Regions from separate parts of the Pseudocalidococcus azoricus BACA0444 genome, predicted to be linked through region 1. Evidence: riboswitches for the same ligand, from Rfam matches in the RefSeq annotation. Region 1 holds a riboswitch; the other holds the start of a gene.
What was found. A riboswitch is a leader RNA that binds a small molecule or an ion and turns the genes downstream of it on or off. The one in region 1 is predicted to bind cobalamin.
Positions count from the first base shown of each region.

Region 2: another riboswitch for cobalamin. It lies ahead of RIF25_RS09525 (energy-coupling factor ABC transporter permease); the one in region 1 lies ahead of RIF25_RS02735 (HupE/UreJ family protein).

Region 1 is NZ_JAVMIP010000002.1:58,657-66,096, reverse strand. Features, by position in the region: partial or broken gene RIF25_RS17085 (M23 family metallopeptidase) at 12-440, opposite strand; gene lpxD (UDP-3-O-(3-hydroxymyristoyl)glucosamine N-acyltransferase) at 2,224-3,237, shown strand; gene RIF25_RS02735 (HupE/UreJ family protein) at 3,362-4,060, opposite strand; cobalamin riboswitch at 4,083-4,228, opposite strand; gene RIF25_RS02730 (dihydrofolate reductase family protein) at 4,435-4,998, opposite strand; gene RIF25_RS02725 (glycosyltransferase family 2 protein) at 5,686-6,717, opposite strand; gene RIF25_RS02720 (GIY-YIG nuclease family protein) at 6,859-7,440, shown strand, end outside.
Region 2 is NZ_JAVMIP010000008.1:75,563-83,002, forward strand. Features, by position in the region: gene thiO (glycine oxidase ThiO) at 1-230, opposite strand, end outside; gene RIF25_RS09510 (ASCH domain-containing protein) at 310-813, opposite strand; gene cobW (cobalamin biosynthesis protein CobW) at 998-2,026, opposite strand; gene RIF25_RS09520 (energy-coupling factor ABC transporter substrate-binding protein) at 2,156-2,485, opposite strand; gene RIF25_RS09525 (energy-coupling factor ABC transporter permease) at 2,537-3,319, opposite strand; cobalamin riboswitch at 3,351-3,503, opposite strand; tRNA gene RIF25_RS09530 (tRNA-Arg) at 3,648-3,720, shown strand; partial or broken gene RIF25_RS09535 (IS1/IS1595 family N-terminal zinc-binding domain-containing protein) at 4,063-4,185, opposite strand; gene RIF25_RS09540 (SIMPL domain-containing protein) at 4,417-5,160, opposite strand; partial or broken gene RIF25_RS09545 (transposase-like zinc-binding domain-containing protein) at 5,202-5,303, opposite strand; gene RIF25_RS09550 (hypothetical protein) at 5,610-5,768, opposite strand; tRNA gene RIF25_RS09555 (tRNA-Gly) at 5,884-5,955, shown strand; gene RIF25_RS09560 (chloride channel protein) at 6,093-7,364, shown strand; gene RIF25_RS09565 (type IV pilin-like G/H family protein) at 7,393-7,440, opposite strand, start outside.

The sequences.
Region 1 (7,440 bases):
GGCTCAAGCCCTTAGCCCCGAGTGAGAAACAACATTGGATTGATGGCCCCACGCCCCATAGGCCGAATTTCAAAATGCACATGGGGGCCAGTGCTACGACCGGTGCTGCCCATATCGGCAATTAACTCACCCTGCTGGACATACTGGCCTTCCCGAACACGAATCCGGTGATTGTGGGCGTAAAGGGTTAACGTGCCATCATTGTGGCGAATTTCAACTAAATTACCAAAGCCACCACTGTTCCAACCAGCATAGGTCACGACTCCGGGTGCAGAGGCAAGCACGGGTGTACCCACAGGGGCAGCAATATCAATACCTCGGTGCATCCGACCCCAGCGTGGCCCAAACCCTGAGGTCAACACCCCCTGGGCTGGCCAAATGAACCGTAAGGTAATGGAGTTAGGTAAGTAGCGATCAGAGGGTTGGAGGGGGGGTAATTCAATATTGGGTAAGGTTGGGGCTGTGGACTGGCGGGCAATCAGGGCGATGGGGGCTGCTCCAGTTAGGCTAGGGGTCGGCTGGGGGTTACTCCGATTTGAATTAGCCGAGTTTGGGGAAGTCCCAGTTGTGGCCATGACAGGAGGGGGAGTACCCGGCAGAGTGCGGGGGAGGGTAACTGTCCGTGCCAAGCGAATACGTTGATCATTGCGACCAATACTGACTGCAGTAGTCCGGGTAACGGGGGCCTGGGGCAAGACAGTTGAATCAAGGGTCGGAAGGGTGGCACTAGCGGGGTTAGTCCCACTATTTTGGGGAGCCAGGGCGATGGGTTGTGTCGGGGGGGTGTTGCCGTTGAGGGTTGTGACTGGGGCAGATTCGGGGGTGGCCTCGGTCTCGTTCATTAACTCCTCATAGACATTACCACCAACGGCCTTATAGCCAGGGATGGCGAACTCGGGAATTGAGGTTAAGTCTAGGGTGAGGTCTTGGTAGGGGCTGCCATGACGCTCCCGGAGATCAACAACCTTGAATGCAGTAGTTGTAGCCTCTGGTGCCACATCCAGGCCAGTTACAGAGGGTAATCCAGCTAAGGACAGTTGCAAAGCCTGGAGGGTTGAGGCAATCAGGGTCGTCCCAGAATTATTGGCCGGCATCTTGGCGAAATCTGCACTAACGGGATTAAAACCGCTAGAACTCTCCCCGGTCAACACAGAGAAGGTCGTTTGAGGCATCAGTGAAGCCGCAGGGGTTATCTCCATCAGGGAGAGGGGGGCTGAGTTACTCAAACCGGTCAGAACAGGTGTCAAAGTAAATGCTGGTGAGGCAAGGGGAGCCAAGGGTGACTGTTCAGGTAAGGACCGTATGGCGGCTTGTGCGGAAGGTAACCCGCCGAGGGTCAGTGTAGTTATCCCTACTGCCAGGCCTGTCACAGTAGTACATTTTTTGCTAGTCCAGTTAAGAGCTTGGGCGACCCGATTACAGGTTGAGGCAGTCACCCCTAGGCGGTTAGTGGAAAGCATCAAATGGAACCTCCTCATACAGTGATTCGTCTCTAATAGTTAACCCTGACAGGGGTACTTAACCTTAAAAAGAGCGATTAAGAGCAATATGTCTAGTGACTACGCCCATTGCAGCAAGCTTATCCTACTGCTAGACGTAACATATCTAAACTTCTAGGTGACTTTACCGAATCTCTAGGGGGAGATCAACCCTGTGACAGTTATCCCCTAAATTAGATATTTTGTATGAATCAAGGAATTTTGCAAAAAGATTCTGGCATATTTTATTAAAGATTTTCTGAGCCGTTACCAGGCCTGGGATTTCGGCGGATATGGAGTTAACCCCTAGCGTTAAAATTCAGGGTAGGTTAATCAGATTATTGAAACCTTTGTTTTAGTTGTATAGGTTCTTTTAATAATGTAGCGATGACTACTTTAGTTGAGAGAGAGGGCAGCTTATCCAAGAAAAAACCGAAACTACCTACCCAGATTATGGGTTCAGGGAGAGCGAACCATGCCAATTTAGTGGTGCAGTCTTCAGATTGGCACAGGGTTAGGGGTTGGGAAAGACCATGAATCGTTTCTTTAGAAAAACTTATGCAGTCTTTGGCAACCGTTATTGGTTCTTGGCAACCCGCCGTCATTCTCCATCAGCACTATCCCCAGATGGCCATAACAAAGGAGCTACACGCGTAGGTCGCCGAAAGGCGAATGGTAGGATGCAGATTAGTCTGGCATATATCACTTATATATAGCCTGTAATCTTGATTGGACGTTTTATTCTATGGAAATTGTCGAATTGGCCACGCGACTCCAAGCCCAGCTTGACCCAATGACAAATCTAGAAATTCTCGGAGTTGCCCCAATTGACCAGGCCCAGGAGAGCGATATCACGTTTCTCGTCAATCCCAAATATGCCCATAAGCTCCAGGATTGCCAGGCGGGAGCAATTCTTGTTAATGAAGATTTTGATGCCCCTGCCCCCTGCCCCCTCCTACGGGTCAAACATCCCTACCTCGCTTTTGCCCAGGCCATTGAATTGTTTTATCCGCCCACACCGTTGCCAACCCAAATTCACCCTACCGCCGTCATTGGCCAGAACGTGAGTGTTGGGGAGGATGTGGCAATTGGGGCCTATGTGGTAATTGGTGATGATGTGGTAATTGGCCATCGGGTCACGATCCATCCCCATTGTGTGATTTATCGGGGGGCCAGCCTGGGTGACGATACGCTCCTCCATAGTCATGTGGTGATTCGCGAGCAGGTCAAACTGGGCAATCAGGTGATTATTCAGAATGGAGTCGTAATTGGGGCGGATGGCTATGGGTTTGTCACCTTACCCAATGGACAACATCACAAAATCCCCCAAGTCGGGACGGTGGTGATTGAAGATCAAGTGGAAATTCAAGCCAACACCACCATTGATCGGGCTACCCTTGGGGAAACCCGCCTAGGCAAGGGCACAAAGGTAGATAATCTGGTTCAGATTGCCCATAACTGCACAGTGGGTCAGCATTCACTCTTATGTGGACAGGTTGGCCTGGCGGGTTCAACCCAAGTCGGTAATCATGTAGTTCTGGCAGGACAGGTGGGGGCGGCGGGGCATTTAAGTATTGGGGATGGGACAATGGCTGGGGCCAAAACGGGCATTAATAATTCTCTCCCAGCTGGAAGTCGGGTCAGTGGTTATCCAGCGATGGATCATAAGGTGTGGTTACGCGTGGTCGCTGAACTTAAGCAATTGCCCCAATTAATGAAGCGACTCCGCAAACTCGAAAACCAGCTTTCCCAAGATTGACTCCCATCTGCCTATCCAAAGCACTTGACCAATTCAGAATTACCCCAGGTTTCAACCCACAAGCTAGAAGTGTTGTCTAAGGGTCATTGCTTGAAATAACGTTAGACGGCGGTTTTACTCACCTCTAACCTCCAGGAACAGGAAATATAACTGCAATGACTTGAGAAGCGAAGAAAGCGAGCCCAACACCACAAATCACTAGACCAGCAGAACGCAGCTTGGCTGGAGATTGTAGCTCCGCTTCTCGCCTAAGAATGGTTGCCTTGCCAACCCGGAACGCAAGGAGTGACACAAAAAGTTGAACAACTGTAAAGCCTATGAGATATGCCAGTAAAGGGGTCATCTCCGCACCGAAAATGGACTCACCATAGGCATAACCATGGAATAAACCGGCAACTGCTGACAAACCTGCAATGACACCAGTATTGGGGCTATCCTTTATAACCAACAAAATACCGAATAACAAGATTGATCCAGAGACAAATAGCTCTACCCCCGGAAAATTGATGCCTGCTAGGTGCGCCCCTGTGCCAAGCATCGCTGTTAACACAAACGAAATCGGAATCAAGATTCCTTGCCGTTTGATTGCACCAAGCAAACCAATTGCCACAATAAACGCAAAATGGTCAAGTCCAATCAGGGGATGGGCTATACCAGATATGAAACCCTCGAAGAAGGTGGATGGCATTCTACCCCCCATTCCATGATGGGCAGAAGCAGGAGTTGCTGTCAGCAACAAAACACTTATCAAAACAGCCAATGCGCCTGCTTGTTGGGAAACCTTACTAAAACAGGAAAATCGAAAATCCTTAAACTTATCCATTCTCTGTACCTCGCAGATATAGAAATGAGTTAGATCATCGGCGGGCATCCTGACTCAGAGATTTTCATAATCTCATTACAGTTGCGGGACAGTGTTGGACTCACACCAAACTTTCCCCGTTACCTCTGGCGGCTGAACTCCGGCAGAACCGACTGAATAAACATATCACACCTGAGAAAAAACTTTTCTGGGTTCAAAACTAACTTAATGCTGAGTGTCTCATCAACAATCATCAGTAACGCCTCAACAAAGGACTCAAGCCGTCTAACGACCAAGCTCACCGGACGCAGATAAACTTTAAGACCAAACCGACATACTAAGGCGTTCCGGTGCAGCACCTGGTTGGGCCCGCACTGAGCTGCACCTTAGACACTTTAGCGGCGATTTCTGTCCGGCGAGTCGCGAGATTCAGCAGGTACGTAGGTCAACCTGATCACATCGTCGCCAATCCGGTCATGAGTCGTGAGTTGGAGCGGCGGTCGAGGTCCGGCGAAATATGGTTTACCGTGACCAAGCACGACGGGGTGCAGGTAGATTCGATACTCATCGATCAGGCCAAGTTCGGTGAGGCTGTGCGCCAAGTCCGGGCCAGCAACTTCGATCTCCCCGTCGCGCTCGGCCTTCAACGCGCGGATCGCGCCCTCAAGATCATGCTTAATAAGCATGGCGTTGGGGCCGACCGATTTCAACGAGCGCGAGACGACCCATTTCGGCTGGTTCCGCCACGCCACCGCAAAAGCATATTCCTCTGCATCCCATTCAGGGTGATCGTCGTCCCAGGAACGCATGACCTCATACATTTTGCGACCGTACACACTACCCGCCTGCCCTTGAGCCTCCTCAATGAAGTGGCGGAAGAGCGTGGGGTTTGGTGCAAACTCAATAAAGTCGACGTAGCCGTCCAGGGACTGGTTCATTCCGAACACGAGCTTGGCCATACCCACATCCCTTCTTTGCGCGCTGAACGTGTTCTTTGCGGTCTAACGGCAGTAAGTTTAGCCGCTGCCAAATAACTTGGACACACACAAACTATACTAGTTGCAGTCGGCTACAATACGTTTGTTCTACAGACGGCTCGATTCCTCCAAGCTCTTTCGCTGTCATTTAGAACATCTCTCGATTATCCTAACGAAACATCTTGAACCGCTGTCTGTGAAACTAGTATATCTACAGCAAAAAGCTAGATAACTAAGTCTGAGGTATATTTGTAATTCCTTTTGCCTGAAAATACCCCAAATTTAATCATTATTTAATATTTTACTAGATAATCATCTATATCAGTTGTTTATCAGTTTTTATGAGTATTAACGTCCCACCGCCAAAACTCTTAGTGCAGGCCAGTCATGCTCTGCGAATCAAACATTACTCCTATCAAACTGAGAAGTCCTATATCTACTGGATATGGGAGCCGAGTAGATCACAGCCTTTTTGGCTCACTTAGCGGTTGAGGGTAAAGCCTCCCCTTCTACTCAGAACTAAGCTTTAAGTGGATTATTGTTTATTAATTGAAATGTATTAAATCATAAATTAGAGTTTATATTTATTTACCTAGGAATTAAATACTAACCTACCTGAAACCATTACAGTTAGCAGTTTTTACTGTCTCAGTTTTGATAGAAATGACTCTATTTTGGGGATAACTCTAGATGACATTGGCTTAACATATTGGCCGCAAACTGCCCCATGTAGGCCTGGTTAAAGGGGAAACTTTGGTCGTAGGTTTGGGTTTGACCTAAATCCAGGCAATTTTGGAAATAGGCACTAGCCCCTAGCGGAAACTGTAGGGAGTTGAGGAACAGGCCAGCTAAATAATTCAAGGGTGGGTAGTGCGGATACCAGGCCAGGCCCCGCTGTCCAATCAAGCGGACTGTTTCCCAATCTTCTAGCTCTAATAGTTTGCGCCCGAGACGATATAAAGCTTCTGGCAACGCGGGAAAGTTGGTGATCGGGGCATTATCCAGGAGGTGGGGCAGAATGCGTTCAAAAAGTTCTTCCTGGCAGGCCTGGGCCGCAGCAGGTTGATCCGTAGCTTCATAGAGATCGCTGAGGGCAAAGAGGAGGGTTAAACTCAGGCCAGTGGAGGCCCGAATTGCTTCCAGGATGGGGATATTCCGCGACTTAATTTTGCTCATCATCATATCGGGGCCATAGCCATAATGATCAATCACCAGGCCAGGTAAATGGTCAACCTGGGGAATTTCCGGTCGGAGGGAGACCAGTTGCTCATGGAACGGCTCGGCATAGCGCAAATAAGGCTGATTCCGAAACAGGCGGATAATTCGGAAGGGGGAAAACTGGCTTTGGGTAGCGACTTCTTGACGGGTGAGAGTATAGACTTCAATTTTCGGGTGGGCCTGGAGTCTAGCTCTAAAATCAGGAGTTTCCACCCGTAAGACTTCATCGGCATCGAGGACTAATATCCAAATTCCGTTGGCCTGGTCGAGAGAATAATTCCGGGCGGCTGAAAAATCATTACACCAAGCAAACTCAAACACCTTGGCCCCAAACTCCACCGCAACCTTCAGGGTGTCATCCGTGGAGCCAGTATCCACAATAATCAATTCATCGGCATAGGGCTGCACACTCGCCAAACAGCGTCCCAACTGATGCGCTTCGTTTTTGACAATCATGCAGAGGGATAACAGGGGAGATTTCATAGTTGTGGAAGATTAGTCGGGTAAAGTGTTCGGGCGACAGTAGATAAAGAATCTGACAATGACAGGATTATGGCAGGATTGAATCAGCCGCAGAACCGTATCGGGCATTAATCTTAGTTTTGCCGTGATCATTTATAGCCAATGACTCGTGATTCCGAACCGCCAAAATACGCAGTTGGAGAGCAAGCCCAGCTTTTTTCCCGCCAACAACTCCGAGAAGCTGCCGCAACCTACACTGTTCAACCAGGCCTGGGCCTTTTCCCATCCCAACTCTTGGCCTGGCAGCAAAAAATTTATGACTATCAACAATCCGAAGCAACCCAATCTCCCAGCGCGCAATTGTCATTATTTGCCCTCGAACCAGCCAACCTTGAGCAACCGGAAAACCAAACCAATCTTCCAACTAGAGAATCAACAACGGATCAACCCCTCACTCAAATCCTCAATCCCTTTACCCTCCCGCAACAAAACACGGAATTTTGGCGATGGCAAGCTAATACCTCAGGTCAGCCGGCCCTTTACTTTGTGATTGATTACCAGTGGCCCATTTTGCTCTATGTCGGGGAAACCCTAGATGATCAAAGTCGCTGGCGGGGGGAACATGGTTGTAAACGCTACCTCCAAAACTATGTCACCGCTTTAAGGACGGTTAATCTACAGGTATCCGTGGGGATTGGCTTTTGGCCTGGGGCGGCGGCTGACCGAAAACTGCGCCAACAACAG
Region 2 (7,440 bases), on a different contig from region 1:
CGACTGGCTAAACATAAGTCCAACATTGGGCCGGGGGACAGTTGTTCGGCCTGGGGAGCTAACATTCCGGCCGCCGCATGGAGAGCCGCTTCTTCAAAATTGCGGGTGAGGATTGTCGGTTTAGCCCCTTGGAGAGCCAGTTCTATCCCAATAGCCAGGCCCATCGTCCCACCGCCAACAATGAGGACATCGATTGTATTGCGCTCTAGGGGCGAGAGAGTCATACCCATCGTCAGCAGTTAGATCCTCTTTTTACCATACTCTCGGGGTATCAGTACTCCAGTTGAGTTGGGTGAAATATGCGGAGAATTATGGAAAAATCACTCTAAAACGCTCACACACCAAAAGCATTTCTGGAGTGGGCTGTTGGCCAATTTCTGGTAAAACTCGAGAAAAATAGGCCCAGTGTTCCCGCCGCCAAGTAGCCAGAGTCTGATCCCCTTCACCCTCATCCGCTGCAAATTGTGCATCAACCTGATTAAATGGACAAAGCTTGACTTCGGTGGTTTCAATTACGCACAAAGGGTTATTGACTCCATCTATCACAATGCGCTTGAGACCAACTTTAGGAATTTCCTCTGTAGCTGCTTCCCATTCCCACAAAGCCGAGCAGGTTGCGGTTTTGTCCCCTCTAAGAACTAACTGCCCTAATTCATTGGCTAAATCAGGATAATCACCAAACTGTACTGCCTCAGCATGATCACGGGTAGATAAAACAGTCGGATTTGACTCTAGGTAAGCTTGCCAAAACTGAGCTACAGATTTCGCTCTACAGAACTCATCCAACATATACAAGCCAGTAAAAAACAGCATATAGCAAACAGTAATGATTCGTGAGATTAGCTCAACATTATTCGTGGCCGATTAATTTTGACTTAACCCCAGGCCTAAAAAAGAGCTACTCCTGACCAAGGGCAGTGATGATCAAACAGTCTCACAAATGAAGACGGATTGCCGTATCTTTATCTCTCGCAAGTACACACAACTGTTGGATAATTTAGCTCAATAAACCTGCCACCAATCGCTGCGAATCCAAGTTCCGGCCAATGAAAACTAGACGGGTTTGGCGGGGTTCTTCAGGTTGCCAGAGTCGATCATAGAAATAATTGAGGCGTTGGCCCACTCCCTGCATCACCAGGCGCATTGGTTTTTCAGGAACAGCCACAAATCCCTTGATCCGATAAATTTCTTCGGTTTTCACCAGAGCGTCCAGACGTTGGCGCAGGACTTCCGGCTGAAATTCCTGATCCTGAATTATATAGGCGGAATTAATCTCATCATCGTGATCATGGTCTTCTTCCAAATCATGATGACTGGGGCGAGCGTCTAAATCGTCTTCCACGGCGGCCTGAAACCCCAAAACTAAATTCAAATCGGCCTGGGCCTGGTGGGTAGCAAAGATTTTAACGCGAGGGGAGAGTTCCTGCTGGAGTTTGGTAATGACCTGGGCCTGGGTGGCAGCATCCACTTGATCGGTTTTATTGAGAATCACCAAATCCGAGCAGGCCAATTGATCTTCAAACAGTTCTCCGAGGGGAGTGTCATGATCCAAGCTCTCATCGGCCTGGCGTTGAGCCTCAATTGCGGCTAAATCTGGGGCAAATTGACCGGCCGCCACCGCCGCACAATCCACAACCGTGACCACACCATCCACCGTTGCCCCCTGCCGAATGTCTGGCCAGCGAAAGGCTGTTACCAGGGGTTTGGGGAGAGCCAGGCCAGAGGTTTCAATCAAAATATGATCGAGTTGATCCCGTCGTTTTAGGAGTTGTAGCATGGTTGGTAAAAATTCTTCCTGAACCGTGCAACACAAGCAGCCATTGGTTAACTCCCAAATTTTGCTGTCTTCACAGGTTTCAGGGGTGCAGGAGCGCAACAAATCCCCATCAATGCCAATTTCCCCAAATTCATTCACTAAGACTGCAATCCGCCGCCCTTGATTGTTTTGGAGAAGATGACGAATTAGGGTTGTTTTACCACTGCCTAAAAAGCCAGTGATGATGGTGACAGGAATTTTACTAGCCATATCGCGGGTGCCCCATGGAAAATTAAATAACGAGCGGTTGAAAGCGTTGGGCTGACCAGATTTCTATGGTTTTGATCGGTCTGAATAGCCTACCTAACGCTGTGGTTTAAGATTTTGCCCTTGATAAGGTTAATGCGGATTTTTATTTTTCACAGGGGATGGAGTAGCATCCGTTCCGGTTTCCTTGCGGCCACGATACCAACCGATGACATAGCCAATAATTCCGGCCCCAATCCCGGCTTGAGTGGCAAACAAAAGGGACTCTATCTCACCACTAGCTGGCTCAAAAATGGGATTAAACCAGGTTTCGTAGTCAGGATGAATCTCATTAATTGCTGCCTCAGCCTGGCCATCTGCACCAGAAAATTCTGCTCCCTTAGCCACCACTAGCGGGACTATGGCCAGGGAAATGACACCCAAAACCAAGATCCAATTAGTCCAAGATGGTTGATTTTTCACCGTTCTTACCTTTCATTGATGATTGTATAAAAGGGTTCTGAATTCTCGTGATCATGCGTCTTTAGTAGTGACAGGAGAAATTGAACCGAGATTGAGTAGATTTAACATCCGTAACTCATCAGGAGAATAGGCCTCGAGCCAGTTCCAAACTAAGACCGTCAACAATCCCTCACTTAGGGCCAAAGGAATTTGGGTAATCATAAAAATCCCCCCAAACTTCAGAAATGAGGCTAAAACCCCACCCACTGGGGCCGGAAATGCTAAGGCTAGTTGCAAGGATGTGACCCCATAGGTTGCCAGATCTGCTAGGGCGGCGGCTAAGAAAATCGCCACTTTCTGCTTGTGGGTTGTTTTGAGAACCAGCCAATAGACTCCATAGGCAACCAATGGGCCAACCACAGCCATCGAAACCGCATTGGCTCCTAGAGTTGTCAAACCACCGTGGGCTAAAAGCAGGGCCTGGAACAGTAAGACCAGTGCACCCAAAACACTCATCACCCAAGGGCCAAACAAAATCGTCCCCAGGCCTGTCCCAGTCGGATGAGAACAACTGCCGGTGACTGAAGGAAGTTTGAGAGCGGACAAGACAAACGTAAAAGCCCCAGCCAACGCCAAAAGCAGCTTTAATTCCGGCTGTTCCTTGACAATGCGGTTTAGAGAGCGGAAGCCAAGCCAAAAACAAGGCAGAAAAACAATCCACCAAAAGACCGCCCACTTCAGGGGTAAGAAGCCTTCCATAATGTGCATGGCATAGGCGGGAGCGGGAGAGGCGATAACCAGATAAAAACTTAACCCAGCTATCATCCCCAGACTTAACCAGCGGGAAATATTCATGTTTGCCTGTACCTCGCAGACGTAACTTTTATTGGTGTTCATCATATCGGCGGGCATTCTGACTGAGAGAACTTAGGTTAGACATTCTCATCACAGTTGCGGGACAGCGGTAGATTGGGCACTACACTTTCCCCCTTGCGTTTGATGGCTGCTCCCCACCAAAACCGATTTCACCACCATATCATCTGGCCGGATTTCCTGAGTAATTGATTGTTCCTCGGCAACTCGCGTCCTCCAGTAAATCCCCACCTTAGTGACCTGATAGGATTGAAGTAATCCAGCCAGTCATTGGCCTGGACTTGAGCGGCAATTTTTGCCTGCCCCTTGTGTACCCGTAGCTCAGCGGATAGAGCACTCGCCTTCTAAGCGATCGGTCGTTGGTTCGATCCCAACCGGGTACGTTCTTGATATACCGTTACTTCAATGCTTGCAACCCTATCTTTGTCGGCCTTCATAGTGTTATTAGCTGTTATAAACTGATAGGAGATGATGCTAAATGATGGCAAATGAGCCAAAAAACGAGCCAAATACGAGCGGTGAATGAGCGGCCGGTGTAGAGTTAAGCGTCCAGGCCAGGGGGGAAGTTTAGCGATTCAGGCGACATATTCGTTGACGTATTTCTAGAGCCACAACTCGGATCATTGGAGCACGCAGGCAATACCCGCCAACGGGATTTTCTCTAAGAGAAAGCGATTAAGCATGGCTGAGATGGCCGGGGCACGAGGTTTCCACTGGGGATTCTCGACAAACTGGCGACCACAATCACGGCATTTATAATTCTGCTTTCCACGACGGGTCGTCCCATTTTTCATGATGTCGTCTGAGCCGCAGGTCGGGCATTGCAGGAAGCGAGGGATGTTAGACATGGAACTGTTAAAGAACTACTGGACTTTTTTTATCTGACCTTTACAAAATGGCACTACTAAATTTGCCCCAAGACCAAGCAGATAAATAATAAAGTTCCGGGTAGAGGGGAACGGGGCAAGTGGATAACCAAAGGACAACAAAAATCACCACAAAACTTGAGCATAGGTAAGGAATTATCGGGATCGTGCAAGAACTGCATCTAATGCCATATTGCCCGGAATTACTGTGCCTTAGTACTGAATTTGTAAAGTCACCGTGGCTTCCACCTGTTGTTCTCCGGCAATGACTGGGGTTGGTGGGGCCGCATCAGCCGTGGTCGCAACACGCATCATCATTGGGTTAGGGGGGGGCATTGGGGGAGTAGCATTGTTAATTTGAATGCCAATAATTTGCTGGGGCTTGAGACCAAGGGTATTCAAAACAACACTGGCCTGGGCCTGGGCATCGAGGGTAGCCCGTTGGAGAGCAACTTTTTGGGCCGCAGAAAACTGGCTATCGGCTAGGATCAGGCTGACATTTTCAATCGTGGTGGCCCCAGCTTTGATGGCTGCATCTAAAATCGTGCCAGTGGATTCAGTGCTAGTGGTAAAGCTGACAGTATTCCGAGCCGTATATCCCCTTAAAATCCGTTGATTGTTGCTGTAGTCGTAGTTGGGGGAAAGATTAATCCCAGTGGTTTGGAGCTTACTAACATTATTGGCTTTCAAAACATTGACAACACTATTCATCCGGCGGGCAACTTCGGCCTGGGCATCGGTGGCGGTTTTAGCCTGAATTTCAACCCCTAATGTCACCTGGGCCTGGGTGGGAGTTACAGCCTCTTTGCCACGGCCTGTCACAGTCAGAGTACGGATCATCTCTTGGGCAAAAGCCACCGGAGTTATTAAACCAATGAAGGCAGCCATAATCGGAATAACCAGTAAGTTCTGGGGCCGAAATCTGGGGGAAAGAGCCTGGGAAGCAGTTTGTTTCATAGATGATGCAGAGTTCTTAAAGGAATTAGCTTCAATGTGCCATATTGCCGACCACACTGTTTACACAGGAAACGCTGTTTGCCGTTGTGGATATGATCGTTCTTGACGGTATGGTGAGATTGGCAGCTTGGGCATTCAGGCATAGATTAAGGGTGCAAGTGACTTCAGCTTTGATTTTTCCAAGTCTATCATTACCTTTAGGGTTCTACCCACTACTAAAAGCATCTATAGCAGTCGGTCTTCATTTGTGAGAATGACTGATCATCAGAAGCCTTGGTAAAGAATCCCCCCTCGTTGAGCCTAGGATAAAACCAAAATTTTGCAGGGATAGATAATCCTGGGCTATTCTTACGAATCATTACTGTTTACTATATCAGACTTTTACTTCACTACCTCAAGTTTGGCAGGATTCCAATATTCGGTTCCACCATCCCGTGATTGTGCAACGCCTAGATTGGTATGCCTTGACGCACCATACAATCAGCCGCAGTCGCACTGGCCACAGATACCTTAACTAAAATGTCCTTGGAACCTGATAATGGCTTTTGAACATCCTCCACTTGCATAACATCCGGGGAACCATATTGCTGACAAACAACCGCTTTCATAGAAAATTATTACCAATCCAGGATTGAACCATTGACCCTCCAGTCATTCTCTCCTGATGCTTGACAAAAGGGGCTATAGTTTGAAATGATAAACAATGCCTAATAAATAGTTTATGCGGGTATAGCTCAGTGGTAGAGCGCAACCTTGCCAAGGTTGATGTCGCGCGTTCGAATCGCGTTACCCGCTTTGATTAAAGAACATAATTGTTATTCTTACTCTCCCAGCGGATTAATAATCTCGCGGTTAGCTTGGCAACTGACAGCCGATCTGTACCTGCATGGGAAAGTCTGCTATTTCTAAAAGAAAAGTTGGCAATTATTCCTATGACGGATCTGCTCAAGGAAGAGAAAGTCTTACCTTACCCCAAATTATTGCTCTATGCGGCTGGCGTGGGTCTGCTTGGTGGACTCCTCGCTACTTTATTCTATTTAGCTATGAAATTAGGTTTTTCCCTATTATGGAATGAATTACCTGGGCGGGCAATTCTACCAACCTGGGATCAGTTGCGCTATCGCGTCTGGATCATTGCCGGAATTGGCGGCTTATTGGTGGGCCTGGTTGTCAAATATATGGGGGCAGCAGGAGGACTAGCGGGGGCAGTTCAGGAACTTCACGAAAAAGGCAAGTTAGATTACACAAAACTCCCAGGCACAGCTTTGGCCTCTTGGCTCTCCCTAACTGTGGGGAGTAGTGCTGGGCCAGAAAGTCCTCTAATTGATATTAACGGGGGTGTGGGGAGTTGGATCGCTGACCGCCTCAAGTTATCCACTCGAGATGCCCGGATTCTCACCTTCTGTGGCATGGGTGCGGGCATGGGGGTCTTTTTCTCTGCACCATTGGGGGCCGCCCTCTTTGTTTTAGAAATTCCCCATCGGCGGGGCCTGGAGTTTTGTGAGGCCATTATTCCTACCTTAATGTCCGCTTTCATGGGTTTTGCGGTCTTTCGTTGTGCCACAGGGGTGACTTTTGGCGGTATTTATGACTTTCCACCCTATGAACAGTTGCGTCCGATTGACATTGGCTCAGCCATACTTTTGGGCATTATTGGGGCTGGAGTAGGGCTATTATTTCTGGGAATTGATTTTATAATTCAACGCTTGGTAACTCCCTTACGGAATCGTCCTTTACTGCTCATTACCTTAGGGGGATTAGCCTTTGGTCTGATTGCGATGGCTTTTCCGATTACCCTGTTCTATGGTGAGGCCCAAATCCAAGAAATTCTTGATACGGGGATGCGCTATAGTGCTTGGCTTTTGTTTTTAATTGCAATCATGAAGATGCTCGCCTTAAGCTTATCCCTACAGTCTGGGTTTAAGGGTGGAGTTGTCTTTCCGGTGTTTTTTGTCGGGGCCTGCGTGGGTATGGGGGTACATCAACTAATACCGGGAATTCCTCTGTCCGTAGCCCTAGTTTGCATGATGGCGGCGATTGGAGTATCAATCGTAAATGCTCCCATGAGTATGATCATGATTCTGAGTACCATTTCCCACACCAGTATTACCCCCCTGATTACGACTGCAACTCTCACTAGTTTCATTCTGACTCAGGAGTTTTCCATTGTTCCAACTCAACAGTGTCGTCAAGATTTACATTGAGTGCAATGACTTGCGTTTCCCTAATTCCCTAAGGACACTCGCCAGGAACTGCGCTGCCACTACTGGGAGGGGAGAC